Regions from separate parts of the Methylobacterium sp. 285MFTsu5.1 genome, predicted to be linked through region 2. Evidence: predicted binding sites of a transcription regulator. Region 2 holds the regulator's gene; the other holds the start of a gene.
The links. Region 2 encodes PhoB, which activates phosphate uptake and scavenging genes when phosphate is short. Its sites were predicted from a motif close to TGTCATNNANCTGTCAT; they were not measured.
Positions count from the first base shown of each region.

Region 1: H288_RS0115890 (CorA family divalent cation transporter) is a predicted target of PhoB. The motif match lies at 1,163-1,179, and genes of this name have one in related genera.

Region 1 is NZ_KB911278.1:213,270-222,722, reverse strand. It holds partial or broken gene groEL (chaperonin GroEL) at 1-646, opposite strand, end outside; gene groES (co-chaperone GroES) at 718-1,008, opposite strand; gene H288_RS0115890 (CorA family divalent cation transporter) at 1,220-2,206, shown strand; gene H288_RS0115885 (PAS domain-containing methyl-accepting chemotaxis protein) at 2,415-3,875, shown strand; gene pdeM (ligase-associated DNA damage response endonuclease PdeM) at 3,885-4,598, opposite strand; gene H288_RS0115875 (ligase-associated DNA damage response DEXH box helicase) at 4,640-7,237, opposite strand; gene H288_RS0115870 (alpha/beta hydrolase) at 7,234-8,190, opposite strand; gene H288_RS0115865 (DUF6460 domain-containing protein) at 8,467-8,820, shown strand; gene H288_RS0115860 (MATE family efflux transporter) at 8,963-9,453, shown strand, end outside.
Region 2 is NZ_KB911282.1:61,327-70,779, forward strand. It holds gene pstB (phosphate ABC transporter ATP-binding protein PstB) at 1-283, shown strand, start outside; gene phoU (phosphate signaling complex protein PhoU) at 393-1,112, shown strand; gene phoB (phosphate regulon transcriptional regulator PhoB) at 1,235-1,930, shown strand; gene H288_RS0118900 (protein-disulfide reductase DsbD domain-containing protein) at 2,110-4,266, opposite strand; gene H288_RS0118905 (aminopeptidase P family protein) at 4,404-6,242, opposite strand; gene H288_RS0118910 (hypothetical protein) at 6,381-6,626, shown strand; gene H288_RS0118915 (Rmf/CrpP family protein) at 6,627-6,815, opposite strand; gene H288_RS0118920 (50S ribosomal protein L11 methyltransferase) at 6,866-7,786, opposite strand; gene H288_RS35680 (hypothetical protein) at 8,078-8,221, shown strand; gene H288_RS0118930 (hypothetical protein) at 8,435-8,575, shown strand; gene modA (molybdate ABC transporter substrate-binding protein) at 8,684-9,453, shown strand, end outside.

The sequences.
Region 1 (9,453 bases), on a different contig from region 2:
CGAGCTCGGCGACCATCTTCTCCGCGTTCGTGATGAAGTACGGGGAGAGGTAGCCGCGGTCGAACTGCATGCCCTCGACGACGTCGAGCTCGGTCTCGGCCGTCTTGGCCTCCTCGACCGTGATCACGCCCTCGTTGCCCACCTTCTGCATGGCGTGGGCGATCATCTCGCCGATCTCCTTGTCGCCGTTGGCGGAGATCGTGCCGACCTGGGCGACCTCGTCGGAGGTCGAGACCTTCTTGGCGCGCGCGATGATGTCCTTGACGGCCGCCTGGGTGGCGAGGTCGATGCCGCGCTTCAGGTCCATCGGGTTGATGCCGGCGGCGACGTACTTGGCGCCCTCGCGGACGATGGCCTGGGCCAGCACGGTCGCGGTGGTGGTGCCGTCACCCGCGATGTCGTTGGTCTTCGAGGCCACTTCGCGCACCATCTGGGCGCCCATGTTCTCGAACTTGTCGGCGAGCTCGATCTCCTTGGCGACCGTCACACCGTCCTTGGTGATGCGCGGGGCGCCGAAGCTCTTCTCGATCACGACGTTGCGGCCCTTCGGGCCGAGCGTCACCTTCACCGCGTCGGCGAGGATGTCGACGCCGCGCAGCATCTTATCGCGGGCGTCGGCGGAGAAACGAACGTCTTTCGCTGCCATTGTGTGCCTCTTAGCTGGTTGTTGAACCCCAAGGCCGGGACGGCCTCAAAGGGCGATGGCGGGTGACCCGATCAGGCGGCGACGACGCCCATGATGTCGGATTCCTTCATGATCAGGAGGTCCTGACCGTCGATCTTGACCTCGGTGCCGGACCACTTGCCGAACAGGACGCGGTCGCCAGCCTTCACGTCGAGCGCGTTGACGCGGCCGGCCTCGTCGCGGGCGCCGGGACCGACGGCGACGACCTCACCCTCCTGCGGCTTCTCCTTGGCGGTGTCCGGGATGATGATGCCGCCCTTGGTCTTCTCTTCGCCTTCGATGCGACGGACGACCACGCGGTCGTGCAGCGGACGGAACTTCATGAGCTGCCCTCTTGCTTCAGGTCTTGAGTTGGCGTTGATGCGGCCGGCGGGACCGCTCGCAAACTCGACTGTTAGCACTCTGTCTCGGCGAGTGCCAAAGACGGCCGCGAGATAGGCGCGGGCGGGTTCCGAGTCAAGGCTGTCGCACCCCCGCGCGACGGTGCGATGACGCGCCGGCGGCCCCGTTCCCCCTCATGGATAACGCGCTCTCATGCTGAGCCTGCACGGACCCGAAGGCCCGGTGGCGCTGCGACCCGGCGGCCCGATCGCGCGCGACACCGTGTGGCTCGACCTGAACGACCCCACGCCGGAGGAGGCTGCGGCGGTCGAGGCCGCGACCGGCCTGCGGGTGCCGTCGCGGGCGGCGCTCTCGGAGGTCGAGACGTCGAGCCGCCTGCGCCGGGTCAAGGGCGGCCTCTCGCTCTCGACCCCGATGATCACGTTCGAGCAGAGCGCGTCGCAGCTGAAGCCGCTGGGCTTCCTGCTGACCAAGGATCACCTCGTCACGATCCGCTTCCACGACCTGCGCGCCATCGAGGCGTCCGCGAAGCGTATCGCCGACGGCGACGGCAGCACGACGCCGAGTGAGATCTTTCTCGTCGTGCTGGAGGAACTGGTCGACAGCCTCGCCGACGCCCTCGAGGATATGGGCTCCGAGCTCGACACGCTCTCGACCCGCATCTTCGACTTCGACGTCCGCGGTGCCGAGCGGCGGCGCCTGGAGAGCCCGCCGCCCCGGCGCCGCGACCTCGCCCTGCGCCGGATCCTGCGCGGCATCAGTAACCGCGGGAAGGTTCTGGGCAAGATCCGGTCGAGCCTGCTCGGGCTCGAACGGATCATCCCGTTCGTCGCCGCGGCCTGCGACAGCCTCGGCCTGCCGGAGGATGCGCGCTTCGAGACGATCAAGCGGGACATCGAATCCCTCGACGAGTTCGAGACGCGGCTCGCCGAGAACGTGCAGTTCCTGCTCGACGCGGCCCTCGGCCTGATCACCATCGAGCAGAACAACGTCTTCCGCGTCCTCACCGTCGTCTCGGTGGTCGGCGTCCCGCCGACGCTGATCGCGTCGATCTACGGCATGAATTTCAAGCACATGCCCGAGCTGGATTGGGCGCTCGGATATCCCTACGCGCTCGGCCTGATCCTCATCAGCGCGGTCGCGCCGATCGTATACTTTCGCATGCGCGGCTGGTTCTGATATTCGTAAGTATGCTTCGGCCCTGACCGAGTTTATATTTGAATGCAATCTCGACGATGGCGTCGGTCCGGTTACGGACGCACAGAGGGCGCGGCGCTCCAAGCATTCGATTTCCGTCAGGCAACTCTTAAACTGGACGAATGCCAGAATAAGGGATTCATTAACGCTGTGAGGCTACACCCCACGCCGGGGGAACGCGAGCCGTACCATGTTCAATCGCACTGTTTTCAATGAAGCCCAGGCCAAGATCGACGCGCTCGACCGCTCGCTGGCGATCATCGAGTTCTCGATGGACGGAACGGTCCTTCACGCGAACGAGAACTTCCTGCGATTGATGAAATACGGCCTCAGCGACGTCCGGAACCGCCATCACCGCATCTTCGTGGACAAGAGCTACGCCGAGTCCGCCGATTACGCGGCGTTCTGGAGCAAGCTGAAGGACGGCCAGTACGTCACGGGCGAGTTCCTGCGCCTCGACAAGGAGGGCGACTCGGTCTGGCTCGAGGCGACGTACAATCCTGTCCTCGACGCGCGCGGCAAGCCGATCAAGGTCGTCAAGTTCGCCGCGGACATCTCGGCGAAGAAGAAGGAGATCAACCGGCTCCTGACGATGATCGACAACGTTCCGGTGGCGGTCATGACGGCCAATCTGAAGGACAACTTCAAGATCGACTACATGAACGCCACGTCGCGCAAGACCCTCGGCACGATCGACCAGCACCTGCCGGTGAAGGTCGACGACATGCTCGGCCGCTCGTTCGACATCTTCCACAAGAACCCCAGCCACCAGCGCACGATGCTGGCCGACGCGAGCCGGCTGCCGCACAGCACCAAGATCAAGGTCGGGCCCGAGACCCTCAACCTGCGGGTCACGGCCGTGAACGACGAGAAGGGGCAGTACCTCGGCCCGATGCTGACCTGGGCGGTCGTCACCGCGCAGGTGAACATGGAGACCGACGTCAAGCGGGTCGTCGAGGCCGTCGGCTCCGCCATCCAGGAGATGCAGAGCTCGGCCGTGGGCCTGATGCAGTCGGCCGAATCCGCGCGCCACAAGGCGTCGTCGGTCGCGTCGAACTCCGAGCAGATGAACGGCGCGATCCAGGAGATCTCCGGCCAGGTCGGGCGGGTCTCGGAGCGCGCGCAGCAGATCGCCGCCCAGGCGGGGACCACCGACGCGACCATGCGCCAGCTCGCCGAGAACGCCCGCAAGGTCGACGCGGTGGTGGGCATGATCAAGTCGATCGCCGACCAGACCAACCTGCTCGCCCTGAACGCCACCATCGAGGCGGCCCGCGCGGGCGCCGCCGGGCGCGGCTTCGCCGTGGTGGCCTCCGAGGTCAAGGCGCTCGCCGAGCAGACCGCCAAGGCGACCGGCGAGATCACGCAGCAGGTCTCGGCGATCCAGAGCGCGACCGGCGAGGCGGTCGGCGCCATCGAGATGATCACGGCCGCGGTGGACGAACTGTCCAAGCTCACCCTGGCGATGGCGAGCGCCGTCGAGGAGCAGGCGGTCTCGACCCACGAGATGGCGGGCAATATCGGCGGCGTCTCCGAGGCCGCCAACGCCACCGGTCAGCTCGCCCAGGCGGTCCAGGGCATCGCCGAGAGCCTCGCCGGCCACTCGACGAGCCTGTCGGAGAGCGTGATCCGGTTCATGAAGACGGCCTGACCGGGCGACTCAGTCCCGGGCGAGCTGCGCCCGGCCGATGGCGAAGACCCGCCCGTCCCCGAGGAGATGGGCGGTGAAGCCGTCGGGGAACAGGCTCTCGATCGCCCGGTCGCGGACGTTCAGGCCGCCGGCGTAGGCGCCGAAGGCCGGCATGACGAGGCGGGTGCCGTCCGTGACGAAGCAGCGGCGGCGCACCGCCCGCCCGCGCATCGCCACCTTCCCGCAGGGATGGAGATGGCCGGCGATCTCGCCGGGCACGGGCTCCGGGCTCGGCTCGTGGCGCAGGACGAGGCCGCCGAGCGTCAGCGCGTCCGCGTAGCGGCCGCCGACGCCCTCGTTCACGGCCGCGTCGTGGTTGCCGGCGATCCAGACCCAGTCCCGCCCCTCCTGCAGGGCCGCCACCAGGGCGCGGTCGCCCGGCTCCATGCGCTCGGGACCGCGGGCGTCGTGGAAGGAATCGCCCAGCGCCACCACCCGGGCCGGATCGTGCCGCACCACCGCCTCGTGCAGGCAGGCGAGCGTCTCGCGGGTGTCGTAGGGCGGCAGGAACTGGCCGGAGCGGGCCGCGTAGGACGAGCCCTTCTCCAGGTGGAGGTCGGACACGATCAGCGTCCGGTGCTCGGGCAGCCAGAGGCCGCCGCAGAGGTCCAGCACCAGGGTCTCGCCCGCGAGCATCAGGGTGGGGTGCTTGTGAGTCTTCTCGAGTCTCAGGCCGGCCGCCAAGATCGCATCCTCGGTGTCGTCGGGGGAGGGCGGATCGGCGGTCAGGACAGAGCCTCTTGGAGAAGCTCCGCCTCGGCCTCGGCCAGGATCTCGTCGGCGCCCTCGCCGTAGACCCGCTCGCGCCCGATCTCGAGCATCACGGATACGGAGAGCGGCGAGACCCGGTCGAGAGACCTGTGGATGATTCGCCCCTGGATGCGCTCTAGCATCATGCCGAGGCGCCTCACGTCGAGGAGTCCGGTTGCCGCATCCTGCCGCGCTGCCCGCAGCAGCAGGTGGTCGGGCTGGTGCTTGCGCAGCACGTCGTAGATCAGGTCGGTCGAGATCGTGACCTGCCGGCCGGACTTCTTCTGGCCCGGGTGATGGCGCTCGATCAGCCCGGCGATCACCGCGCATTGCCGGAAGGTGCGCTTCATCATGGCCGATTCGTCGAGCCACGCCTCCAGATCGTCGCCCAGCATGTCGACGGCGAAGAGGTCGCCGATGAAGTCCGGATCGATCGCGGCGCGCTCCGAGACGTCGCGGGTCGACCAGATGGCGATGCCGTAATCGTTGGCCGCGAAGCCGAGCGGGCGCAGGCCGGAACGCTCCAGGCGCCGGGTCAGCAGCATGCCGAGGGTCTGGTGGGCGAGGCGGCCCTCGAACGGGAAGGCCGTCAGGTAGTAGCGCTTGCCCCGCGGGAAGGTCTCCACCAGCAGGTCGCGCTCGCCCGGCAGGACGGAGCGGCGGCGCTGCTGGAGCAGGTAGGCGCCGATCTGCTCGGGCAGGCGGTCCCATTCGAACGGGTCGGCGATCAGCGCGCGCACGCGGGCGGCCAGGAAAGTCGAGAGCGGGAACTTCGCGCCCGCGTAGGACGGGATCGCCGGGTCGGTGCCGGCCGGCGCGCGGGTGACGAGGCACTCGTCCTCGGCGAGCCCCTCGAAGCGCAGGGTCTCGCCGGCGAACAGGAACGTGTCGCCGACCGTCAACGTCTCGGCGAACTCGTCCTCGATCTCCCCGAGCACGCGGCCGGTCTTCGGCAGCACCGTGCCGGGCTTGCCGCGCAGGGTCCGGCCGAGGCGGACCCTCACCCGGGCCGCCTCGACGATCGTGCCGACATTCATCCGGTAGGCCTGGGCGGTGCGGGCGTCGCGCACGCGCCAGAGCCCGTCCGCACCGCGCAGGATCTTGGCGAAGCGCTCGTAGGCGCGCAGCGCGTAGCCGCCGGTGGCGACGTAGTCGACCACCTGCTCGAACGATTCCCAGGTCAGCCCGGCGTAGGGCGCGGCCGAGACGATCTCGTCGTAGAGGTGGAGCGGATCGAAGGCGTCGGCGCAGGCCATGCCGAGGACGTGCTGGGCGAGGACGTCGAGGGCGCCCTGGCGGGCGTCCGGCGTGTCCTGGGCGGCCTCCTCCACGGCGTCGAGGGCCGCCTGGCACTCCAGCATCTCGAAGCGGTTGCCCGGAACGAGGTAGGCCTTCGAGGGCTCGTCCATGCGGTGGTTGGCCCGGCCGATCCGCTGCATGATGCGGCTGGCGCCCTTCGGCGCGCCGACATTGACCACGAGGTCGACGTCGCCCCAGTCGATGCCGAGGTCGAGGGTCGCGGTGCAGACGATCGCCCGGAGCTGGCCCGCCGCCATCGCGGCCTCGACCCGGCGACGCTGCTGGGCGTCGAGCGAGCCGTGGTGGATCGCGATCGGCAGGGCGTCGTCGTTAAGCCGCCACAGCTCCTGGAACGTGTACTCGGCCTGGAGGCGGGTGTTCACGAAGACCAGCGTGGTCCGGTGCTCCCGGATGAGGTCGTAGATCGCCGGCATCGAGTGCCACGCGGTGTGGCCGGAGATCGGCAGCGCCCGGCCGAGATCGAGCATGCGCAGGTCCGCCTTCGCGCCGCCGGCGACGGTGACGAGATCGGCCATGGGCGGCGCGACGGGCTCCCCGTCCCGTCCGGGAGAGGGTCGGGGTGGGGGAGGAGATGCGTCAGGACTGGACGCGCCGTCCCCGCGCGCGGCGGGAGGAGGGGGAAGCGGCCCCTGCGGCACCAGGTACTTCCGCAGCTCGTCCGGTTCCCGCACCGTGGCCGACAGCCCGATCGCCGCGAGGCCGGGGCTCAGCCGGTGCAACCGCGCCAGCGCCAGGGACAGCAGGTCGCCGCGCTTCGAGGTCACCAGCGCGTGCAGCTCGTCGAGCACCACGCAGCGCAATCCGGAGAAGAATTCCGCCGCCTCGCGATGGGCGATCAGCAGCGCCAGCTGCTCGGGCGTGGTCAGCAGGATGTCCGGCGGCCGGCTGATCTGGCGGGTGCGCTTGTGGGCCGGGGTGTCGCCGGTGCGGGTCTCGACGCGCACCGGCAGCGCCATCTCGGCGATCGGCGCGTCCAGGTTGCGGGCGATGTCGACCGCGAGCGCCTTCAGGGGCGAGACGTAGAGGGTGTGGAGGCCCGCCGCCTTCCGCTGGGGGCCACGCTCGGCGAGGGCCACGAGGCTCGGCAGGAAGCCGGCCAGCGTCTTGCCGGCCCCGGTCGGCGCCACCAGCAGGGCAGAGCGGCCGGCGCCGGCGATCCGCAGGAGATCGAGCTGGTGCGATCGGGGCGCCCAGCCGCGCCCGGCGAACCAGGCGCGGAACCGCTCCGGCAGGATCTCGGACGGGTCGCTCAGGCGAGCGCCATCAGGAAGCGGTCGATCAGCTCGAGCGCCCGCTCGCTCATCGGGCTCGGGTAGCGGGCGAAGACGTGGCAGCCGCCGGGATAGATCGCCGTGTGGCCGCCATTGCCCGCCGCCGCCCAGCGCGCCGACATGTACAGCGTGTCGTCGAGGAGTGGGTCGGCGGTGCCGATGGTGAACAGGGCCGGCGGCAGACCCTTCAGGTCGGCGTAGATCGGCGACACGTCCGGCCGGCGCCGGTCGATGCCCTCCCGGACGTAGCCGTCGGCGAACTTGGTCAGGTCGCGGGTGTTCACGACCAGCCGCTCCTCGCCCCAGTTCCGCACCGATGGAGTGAGACCGAGATCGAAGAAGCCGGCGTTGAGGTTGGCGCCCCGGAAGGCCCGCGGCAGGTTGTGCTTGTCGCGCAGCCGCAGCAGCACCATCACGGCGAGGTGCGCCCCCACCGACTCGCCGCCGATGGTCAGCGCGTGGATGCCGAACTCGGTCTTGCCCGGACCGGCCAGCCACAGGGCCGCCGCCTCGCAGTCGAGCAGCGCCGCCGGATACGGGTGCTCGGGGGCGAGGCGGTACTCGACCGACAGGGCGACGAAGCCGCAGGTGTCGGCGATGCGCTCCAGCCAGGGATCCTGCTCGTCGGCGGAGCCCCAGACCCAGCCGCCGCGGTGGATGTGCAGGTAGGCGCCGCGCAGCTTCGTGCCGGGCTTGGGCCGGACGACGCGGAGCTTGAGCGGGCCGCCGGGCCCGTCGATCGTCAGCCACTCGGCCCGGGCGCTGTGCGGCATGGCGGGCGCCGCCTTGGTGCCCAGACGGCGCCGCTCGCGCACCTCGGCGATCGGCAGCGACCAGGGATCGGGCAGCGCGGCGTGCGCCGAGACGATCTCGGCATTGAGCCGGAGCGTCTCGGGATCGATCGTCGCCGGGTCGAACAGGGCGTGGTCGATCATCGTGCGTATGGTCCCGTCGGCACTCAGAGCCTCTCACACCAATTCCCGATTCCCGGGAGTTCTCCCTTTGGCCGAGGCCGCGCCGCGAGAGTCCCGCGGCGTAGTCCACCCCGTCCGGCATCTTGGCGCGCGCGACGCCGCTTGCCATCTGCACGGCGCGCGAGAAACCCGCCAACGCCTGATCCGCGCTCGAGTTTCGACGCGGTGTGGTGTGCCGGTCACGGTTCCGCCCGCTTCGTCGCCGATCCGAGGGCCCTGAGGCTTCACGAGGACGCAATGCTCGTCGATCACGACCGGCGCCGGCAAGGCTATCAGCAGGGCGCCCCGCCAAACGCCCCCTATGGCGCGGACAGCTACCGGTCGCGCCCCTCCGCCCTGCGGCGGTTCCTCGGCGGCTCGCCGGCCGGCGTGTTCCTGCGGCTCCTGTTCCTGTCGGTGCTGGTCGGCGCCTTCATGTCGATGCTCGGCCTGACGCCGGGGCGGCTGTTCTGGCACGTCTACGATTCGGCGCGGGCGCTGGTGGAGGTCGGGCTCGCCTCGCTCCACGATTTCGGCGGCTGGATCGTCGCCGGGGCGATCGTCGTCGTGCCGCTCTGGCTGATCGCGCGCCTCTTCGCCGTTTCCCGCTGACGGGGTCCGGGGCCGATCCGGCACGGTCGCGCCCCGACGTCCCAGCGCGCCGCGGGTTCGGGCAGATCGGCCGCCCGCCACCGCAACCCGCCGATGCGATCGGAGCGCTTTTCGCGGGCGGCGCGTCTCCGTAGCGTGCGGCATGATGCACACCGTCGCCAGCCCGGCCCGCCCGACGAACCGCCGCGTCCTGGCCCTGGCGCTGCCCATGACGATCGCCAACGTCACGACACCGATGCTCGGCTTCATCGGGGCGGCGGTGATCGGGCGGCTTGGCGACGCGGCGCTGCTCGGGGCCATCGCCCTCGGCGCGGTGATCTTCGACGCAATCTTCTGGTCGTTCGGGGCGCTCCGCATGGCGACCGCCGGCCTGACCGCGCAGGCGGTCGGAGGGCGCGACGACGCTGAGGTCGAACGCATCCTGGCGCGGGCGCTGGCGGCGGGCGCCCTGATCGGGCTCGTCCTGGTAGCCCTGCAGGGGCCCCTCGCGCAGCTCGCCCTCGCGATCAGCGGGGCGAGCGCGGCGGTCATCGCCGGTCTCGCGACCTACTTCCACATCCGCATCCTGTCCGCGCCCTTCGTGCTGGCGAGCTACGGCGTGCTCGGCTCGGTCCTGGGCCGCGGGCGCACCGA
Region 2 (9,453 bases):
CGCCCGGACGGTGGCGCAGAAGCCGGAGGTGATCCTGTTCGACGAGCCGACCTCGGCGCTCGACCCGATCTCCACCGGCCGCATCGAGGAGCTGATCGAGCAGCTGCGCGACGAGTTCACCATCGTGATCGTCACCCACAACATGCAGCAGGCGGCGCGCATCTCGCAGTTCACCGCCTTCATGTATCTGGGGCAGCTCGTCGAGTTCGGTCCGACCAACCGGATGTTCATGAACCCGACGGAACGCCGCACGCAGGACTACATCACCGGCCGCTTCGGCTAGTCTGCCGGGCCGCTCCGGTCCCGGGACCGCCGCTCGCGTCTCCGGCGCGCCGGCGGGTCCCGCAAGCCTCCCGGAGGGCCGTCCCCGGGACCCCATCGAAGGATCCGCCATGCCCGGCCATATCGTCACCTCCTACGACACCGACCTGGAGAACCTGCGTCGCTCGATCTCGGAGATGGGCGGCGTCGCCGAGAAGATGACCGCGGAGGCGACCGACGCCCTCGTGCGCCGGGACGACACGCTCGCCCAGGCGGTGATCCTCGCCGACAAGCGCCTCGACGCGCTGCAGCGGGACATCGAGGAGCGCGCCGTGCTGCTGATCGCCCGGCGCCAGCCCCTGGCGATCGACCTGCGCGAGACCATCTCGGCGATCCGCGTCTCCGGCGATCTGGAGCGGATCGGCGACCTCGCCAAGAACGTCGCCAAGCGCGTGGTGGCGATCTCCGACCAGGCGCCGGCCCAGAAGATCGTGCTCGGCGTGCGCCACATGAGCGACCTCGCCGAGGGTCAGCTCAAGGACGTGCTCGACGCCTACGGGAGCCGCGACGTCCAGGCGGCCCACGACGTCTGGGAGCGCGACGGCGAGATCGACGCCCTGTACAATTCCCTGTTCCGCGAGCTCCTGACCTACATGATGGAGGATCCGCGCAACATCTCGTTCTGCACGCATCTCCTGTTCTGCGCGAAGAACGTCGAGCGCATCGGCGACCACACCACCAACATCGCCGAGACGATCCACTACCTCGCCACGGGCGAGACGCTGGCGGGTGACCGGCCGAAGAACGACGCGTCGAACTACGCGACCGTGGACGGCGTGCAGGCGCCGTGAGGCGCCGACCCCGGCGCCTTCCTGTGGGCGCGGCCGGGGTCACTCTCCGTGCGGGTTGAGGCGGGGCGGCGCCTCCTGCACCATCCGGGGACCGCCCGCAGAACGAGTCTTCGAACGTGAGCATGCAAGTCCTGATCGTCGAGGACGAGGAGGCCCTGAGCACGCTGCTCCGCTACAACCTGGAGGCCGAGGGCTTCCTGGTGGATTCGGCGGCGCGCGGCGACGACGCCGAGCTGCTCCTGGCGGAGCGGATCCCGGACCTCGTCCTGCTCGACTGGATGCTGCCCGGCCTCTCGGGGATCGAGCTGTGCCGCCGGATCCGGGCGCGCCGGGAGACCGAGCGCCTGCCGGTGATTATGCTCACCGCCCGGGGCGAGGAGGGCGACCGCGTCCGCGGTCTCGGCACGGGCGCCGACGACTACATCGTCAAGCCGTTCTCGGTCCCGGAGCTGCTCGCCCGGATCCGCGCGCTCCTGCGCCGGGCCAAGCCCGCCCACGTCTCGGACCGGCTAGCGGCCGGCGACCTGGAACTCGACCGCATCGGCCACCGCGTCCGCCGCGGCGGCGAGGAGCTGCATCTGGGCCCCACGGAGTTCCGGCTCCTGGAATTCCTGATGCTGGCGCCGGGCCGGGTCTTCTCCCGCGAGCAGCTCCTCGACGGGGTGTGGGGCCACGACGTCTACATCGACGAGCGTACCGTCGACGTCCATGTCGGGCGGCTGCGCAAGGCGCTGAACGGCCCGCGCCAGACCGACCCGATCCGTACGGTCCGGGGCTCGGGCTACGCCTTCGACGAGACCTTCTCGCTGGAGGCCTGAGGCGGCCTCACTGGCCGTCCGGATAGGACTTCGCTCCGGCGCACCGTCATCGCGAGCGCAGCGAAGCGACCCAGGGCGGCGGGACGCCGATGCGCGCGGCGCTGCTGGGTTGCTTCGCTCCGCTCGCAAAGACGGTGGGACGGGCCCGCGAAGATCCGCGCGTCCCGGTCTCCAGGGATTCAGCGCGCCAGCGCCGCGCTCCGGCCCGAGGCGGCCGGCACCGCCTCCAGCGCCGCCAGGACCGTCCCCTCGGTGAGGATCTGCGGCAGCACCTGGGGCTCTCCCGTCCCGGTATAGAGCAGGTAGAGCGGGACGCCGCTGCGCCCGTGCTTCTCCAGGAGGCGGGTAATCTCGGGGTTCTGGTTGGTCCAGTCGCCCTTCATGTAGGTCACGCCGCGCTCGGCCATCGCGGCCCGCACGGCCTTGGTGTTGAGCGAGGTCGCCTCGTTGACCGCGCAGGTGATGCACCACGCGGCGGTCATGTCCACGAAGACGGGGCGGTGCGCGTCGACCAGGGCGTCGAGGCGCGCCTGCGTGAACGGCTCGATCCCGTCGGCGGCGGCCTGCGCGGCCGGCGCGGCGCGGTCCCGGGGCAGGGTGACGGCGAGGGCCCCGACGGCGATCAGCGCCAGCGCGGCGGCGGCCTGCGCGACCCGGCCGGCCCGCGGCGGGGCGGCGCGGCCGTGCTCCCAGGCCCAGGCGGCGAAGCCCACGAGGACGAGGCCGATCAGCGCCGCCAGCAGCCCGCGCGGGTCGACCTGCTGCGCCAGCACCCAGATCAGCCACGCCACGGTGGCGTAGACCGGGAAGGCCAGCACCTGCTTGAGGGTCTCCATCCAGGCGCCCGGCCGCGGCAGCGCCCGCAGGGCCGGCGGCCAGAGGGTCAGGAGCAGGAAGGGCAGGGCGAGGCCGAGGCCGAGGCTCGCGAAGACGGCGAGCGCCACGCCGGCGCTCTGGGTCAGCGCGAAGCCCACCGCCGAGCCCATGAACGGCGCCGTGCAGGGCGTCGCCACCAGGGTCGCGAGCACGCCGGTGAAGAACGAGCCGCTCAGGCCGCCGCGCCGGGTGAGGCCGTCGCCGAGGCCGGCGAGCCGGCCTCCGACATGGACCGCGCCCGAGAGGCTCAGGCCCATCGCGAACAGCAGGTAGGCGAGCCCCGCCACGATGGCGGGCGACTGGAGCTGGAACCCCCAGCCGATCGCGGCCCCGCCGCTCTTCAGGCCGATCAGCGCGGCGGCGAGCGCCAGGAAGCTCGCCAGGACGCCGGCCGTGTAGGCGAGGCCGTGGAGCCGCAGCCGAGCCGGCCCCTCGCCCGCGTGCCGCACGAGGCCGAGCACCTTGATCGACAGGACCGGGAAGACGCAGGGCATCAGATTGAGGATCAGGCCGCCGAGGAAGGCGAAGGCCGCGGCGGTCGCCAGCGTCAGCGCGTCGAAGTCGGCGGCGGCCGGCGCGGTCGCGGGCGGCGCGGTCGCGGCCGGCGCCGCGGCGGCCGGGAGGACCGGCTCGTCGCCGTACGCGAAGGCGAGCCGGCGGGTCCCGGCGGCGTCGACCGCCTCGACCGTCAGGACGCCGGGCAGCGCGGCGGGCACCGGGTCGGTCGGGCTGCTCCGGGCGAGGGTCAGGTGCAGGCCGGTCCCGTCGACGCTCATCACCTGCGCGGCGGCGTTGTCGATCGCCGTCTCGGCGTAGGGGAAGTACGCGGCGTTCCGGACCGCCTCGGGCTTGAGGCCGGCCGCGACGAAATCGAGGCGCAGGGTGTCGCCCTGGCTCGACAGGCTCAGGGGCCAGAGCGCCGGCACGGGGAGCGCGGCGCGGGCGCGCGCGAACAGCGCGGCGTTGGCCGGGTCCGGCTCGGCCTTGCCGACCGGCAGGGTCAGGGCGAGATCGGCCGAGCCGGGCACGCACTCGGTCTCGCAGACGAGGTAAGTCAGCTTGGCCTGGATCCGCACCGGGTCGGCCGGGTCGAGGCTCGGCGGCGGCGTCACCGGGACGAGGAGCGTGACCTCACCCTCGTAGCCGTAGTTCATGAGAGTCGCGATCGGGATGCGCTCCGGCGCCGGCCAGCGGATCGCGCTCGCGTTGAAGCCGGCCGGCAGAGTCCAGGTCACCTCCGGGGGCAAGCCGGAATCGCCCGGGTTGCGCCAGTAGACGTGCCAGCCGGGCTTGACCTGCATCCGCACCGCCAGCGTGAAGGGCTGCGCGCCGGCGACAGCGGCGGGCTCGGCCACGAGGCTCGCGCGCACGAGGTCCGCGGGCGTGCGGAACCCCTGTGCCGCGGCGGCCGAGAGGCTCGCGGCGACGGCCAGGATCAGGAGGGCGAGGCGGCGGATCATGCTGTCCCTTCGCGCGCGGGGCGGTCGCGGTTTCACGCGCGGCGTGTCGGGCTCGGCGCGGGCGTTTCCATGGCGTCCGGTCTTACCATGGCGTCGGGTCTTACCACGGACCGCGTTCGGGATCCCCTGCGGCCGGCTCACTCCTCGAGCGGCGCCGTCGCCCGCTCGAGCCAGTCGCGCGTCGCGGTGTCGAGCCCGGGCGCCAGGGTCTCGCGGACCCTCGCATGATAGGCGTCGATCCAGGCCCGCTCCCCGGGTTCGAGCAGGTCCGGCCGGATCAGCCGGCGGTCGTAGGGAGCGAGCGTCAGCGTCTCGAAGCCGAGCATCGGGCGCTCCCCGCCCGCGATCGCGCGGGCCTCGACCAGGACGAGGTTCTCGATCCGGATGCCGTAGGCGCCGCGGGCGTAGTAGCCCGGCTCGTTCGACAGGATCATGCCGGGCTCGAGCGCCACCGTGCCGGTCTTGGCGATCCGCTGCGGCCCCTCGTGCACCGACAGGAAGGCGCCGACGCCGTGACCGGTGCCGTGGTCGAAGTCGAGGCCCGCCTGCCAGAGCGGTGCCCGCGCGAAGGCGTCGATCTGGGCGCCGGTCGTGCCGACCGGGAACACCGCCCGGGCGATGGCGACGTGCCCCTTCAGCACCCGCGTGAACCGGTCGCGCATCTCCGGGCTCGGCGCGCCGACCGCGACCGTCCGGGTGATGTCGGTAGTGCCGTCCGGGTACTGCGCTCCCGAATCGATCAGGAACAGCTCGCCCGACTGGACCGCCCGGTCCGTGGCGCGGCTCACCCGGTAGTGGACGATCGCGCCGTTCGGTCCGGAACCCGAGATCGTGGGGAACGAGACCTCGCGCAGGTCGCCGCCGGCGGCCCGGAAATCTTCTAGGGCCTCGACGGCGGCGATCTCGGTGAGGCCGCCGGCCACGGCCGCACCGTCGAGCCAGGCGAGGAAGCGCGCGACGCTCGCCCCGTCCCGGACATGGGCGGCGCGGGCGCCCGCGATCTCGGCGGCGTTCTTGACCGCCTTCATGCCGGTTATCGGGTCCTTGCCGACATCGGCCGTGCCGCCGGCGGCCTCGATCTTCTCCTTCAGGGCGACGGCGCCGGTCGCGGCGTCGAGGCGGACGCGCACGCCCGCCAGGGATGCCAGCCCGTCGTCCAGGTCCGCTCGCGGCAGGATCTCGGCGATCGGCGCGAGCTCCGCCCGCAGGGCCGGATCGATGTTCGGAGAGACGAGGTACAGCCGGGCCCGTCCCTCGCGCGGCAGGATGGCGTAACCCAGCGCCAGGGGCGTGTGGGCGACGTCGGACCCGCGCAGGTTGAAGGCCCAGGCCAGGTTGTGCGGGTCGGAGATCACCAGGGCATCGCAGCCGCCCTCGGCGAGCGCCGCCCGGATTCGGCCGAGCTTGTCGGCGGCCCCCTCGCCGCACAGCGCGTCGGGATGGACCACCACCGGACCGGCCGGCGACCGCGGCCGACCGGCCCAGACCGCGTCGACGAGGTTCGGCACCGCCCGCACGGTCCCGCCGGCGCGGGTCACGGCCCGCTCGAGGCGCGCCAGACCGTCCGGGGTGTGCAGCCAGGGATCGTAGCCGAGCACCTGATCCCGCCGCAGGTTGGCCCCGACCCAGGCCTCCGGCGTCGATTCGGCGAGCGGCACCACCGTGACGAGGCCGGTATCGACCTGCTCGGGCGCCTGCAGGGTGTAGCGCCCGTCGACGACCAGCGCCGCGGACTCCATCAGGATCACGGCCGTGCCGGCCGAGCCGGTAAAGCCCGTGAGCCAGGCCAGCCGCTCGGCGTCGGCGGGAACGTATTCCGACTGGTGCTCGTCGGCCCGCGGCACGACGAAGCCGTCGAGCCCGGTCTCGCGCAAGGCGGCCCGCAGCGCCTCGATCCGCTCGGCACCCTTCCGGTGGCTCGGGTCGTCGAAGCTCTGGAAGCGTTGACGCTGTCGGGACGGACGGGTCTCGGTCATGCGGCGAGCCTAGCGCCCGCCGCTCCCGCGTCGCAACACCCTGTTGTCATGAGAAAGAGGTTGGTCGGAGGTCGGTTGCGGTGCTTAAAGATCGTTAGCAATCTTATCACGCCGCGGATTCTCGCTTATTACTCAGACATGCCACGCCGCGTTTACTACCGGATCAGCGACAGACCCGACGGCCGCTTCGACGCCGTCGTGACGATCGAGCCCGACACGGTCGTCCGCCGCGACGGCTTCGATTCGCTCGCCGAACTCGAAGAGTGGATCGACGGCCTGCGCACGCTGATGGCGGCGCTCGGCGCGCCGGTGTCGCAGGCGGACGCACCGGGGTCGCCGGCCGAGACCGCGGGCGCGCCGGACCGGCTGCGCACCGCGCGCTGATCAGCCGTTCGTGATCGGCAGGTCCGGCGCCCGGTCCGCGGGTGCCCCATCGTAGCCCTCGAGCCAGGCCCGGCGCGCGGGCGAGTCGGCCGGATAGGGGCAGGCATCCTTGGGCCGCCCCTGCGCCCGGGCGCGGGCGCCCTCGGCGATGGGGTCCGCGGGCGGATCGTGGAGCGACGTCTGGCTCATGGCCGGACAACACGCCGGCGCGCGGGGAGTTCGGGGCGATGCCGCGCGGGTCAGCGCCGCGGACGCTGCGCCGCACCGCCGCGCGTCAGGACCAGGGCGACCCACCCCTCGATCACGCCGCGCCGCACGAGGGAGAAGCCCTGGAGACGGTAGGCGGAGAGCACGCCCGGCACGTCGCGCTCGATCAGGCCGGACAGGACCAACACACCCTCGGTGGCGACGACCCGCGCCAGGGTCGGCGCCAGGAGCCTGAGTGGCCGGGCCAGGATGTTGGCGAAGACGAGATCGAAGTGGCGCGGCCGGTCGGCGAGGCGGTGGCGGACCCCGGGCCCCTCGTAGAGCTTGAGGTAGGGGCCGAGCCCGTTGGCGCGGGCGTTCTCGCGGGCCGTGCGCACGGCCTCCGCGTCGAGGTCGCCGGCCACCACGGGCTGCCGCAGGGCCTTGGCGGCCGCGAAGGCGAGGATCCCGGTTCCCGTGCCGACATCGAGGACGTGGACCGGGCGCCGGCGCTTGAGTTCCGAGACCAGGGCGCGGAGGCAGCCCAGCGTCGTTCCGTGATGCCCGGTCCCGAAGGCGAGGGCGGCCTCGATCTCGATGGCCAGATCGTTGCCCCGGACGGAGGCGCGGTCGTGCGAGCCGTGGACGAGGAACCGGCCCGCCCGGACCGGCTTCAGGCCCTCCAGCGACGCGCGCACCCAGTCCTGCTGGTCGATCGTGCGGAACTCCGCCGCGTCGGCCGCGTCGCCGATGACTGGGCGGATCAACTCGCGGACGTAATCCTCGTCGGGGGCGTCCGCGAAGTAGGCCTCAAGCCGCCACGTGCGCCCGTCCTCGTCCTCGAAGGCCGCCACCGCGGTCTCCGTGGGATCGAACATCTCTCCGAGGAGGTCGGTCATCGCGCGGGCCGAGCGTTCGTCGGTCAGCAGACGCAGGACGTGGGACGGGCGATGGGGCGGCAGGCCTTCGAGCATGGTGCCCGGCTGTAACGCCGGGGCGCGCCGCAGCCCAGGGGCTGGCGCGAAAAAATCCGGGCCCGGCAAGGGTGGGGCCGCGGGGCAGGGCGGCGGAGCGGACCGGCGGCCCCGCCCGTTGTTGCCGGACGGTCACAAGCGCCAATACTTATCTTCTGCGCGACTTAAACCAGTGTCCACAGCCATCGCGTGTGCTTAAACAATCTCGGCTTACCCAAGGCCGGACCCTCAACTCGGGCGCGCCGCACTTCCCGGAGCGGCGCGCCTGTTTTGACAGACGATCGTGCTGCCATGACCGCGCCTCTCCTCATCAGCGTCGCCTTCGCGGCCGTGACCGCGGGCGCCGCCACGCTCTGGGCCTTGCTGGTCGCGAACGGCATGAACGGCATGCCGGAGGCGCGCCCGACCGAGCGGCACGACATCCGGACCTGGTGACGGCGCGACACCGATTCGCGCGAGCGGGCGCCCAGGAATGAGGCAGGTTGTTCGCGCGTTAACCAAATGATGTACGGCAGCTGCGGAACTGGCCGACTTGCGCGGCGTTTTTGCCGGCTTTTTACGTGAATCACGATTGAGCAGGGTGCGTACAGCGTGACCAAGTCCCGGCGTTCCGGCCCCCGCGGGCCCGTGGTCGTCAACGGTGCGGCCGTGCCTGCCCGACCACGCGAGCGGATCTTCGGCGGTCCCGCACCGGACGGGCCGCTCCCGGGCCATCTCCTCGTCCTGCTGAGCCGCCTCCACCGGGCCGAGGCCGAGCCCAAGGACCGGCCGGAGGCCAAGCTCGGCTGACGCGCGGTCACCCGGGTCGGCCGGGCCTTGGCCGACCGCCCGCGCGCGCCTATGATCCCCGTCGTTCCCCGCCGTATATAGCGGGTCGCGACCGGAGAGATCTGCGTGATGCCCCTGACTCGACGGATCCTGGTCGCCTGCGCGCTCGCGGCGCTGGTCCTCGCGCCGACCGACAGAGCCGCGCGGGCGGACGAGCCGGTCGTCGTGTTCGCGGCCGCGAGCCTCAAGAACGCCCTCGACGACGCCGCGGCAGCCTGGACGAAGGCGACCGGCAAGACCGCGCGGATCTCCTACGCCGGCTCGAACGCCCTCGCGAAGCAGATCGAGGCGGGGGCGCCGGCGGACCTGTTCATCTCGGCCGACCTCGCGTGGATGGATTACGTCGACCGGGCCGGGCTGCTGAAGGCCGGCTCGCGGATCGACCTCCTGCGCAATGCCCTGGTGCTGATCGCCCCGGGGCCGAAGGACAGCGCCGCGGATCCGCAGGTGGCCCTGGCGCCGAACCTCGGCACCACGCTGACGCGGATCCTCGGCGGCGGGCGGCTGGCGATGGCGACGATCGACGCCGTTCCCGCCGGCAAGTACGGCAAGGCCGCCCTGGAGAAGCTCGGCGCCTGGGACGCCGTGAAGGGGCAGGTCGCCCAGGCCGAGAACGTGCGCGCCGCCCTCCTGCTGGTCGCCCGGGGCGAGGCGCCGCTCGGCATCGTCTACGCCACCGACGCGGCCGCGGACCCGAGCGTCCACGTTGTGGCGACCTTCCCGGCCGACAGCCACCCGCCGATCGTCTATCCGGCGGCGGTGACCCGGGAGTCGCGCAACCCGGATGCCGGGACGCTGCTCGGCTACCTGCGCGGCCCGGAGGCCCGGGGCTCCTTCGA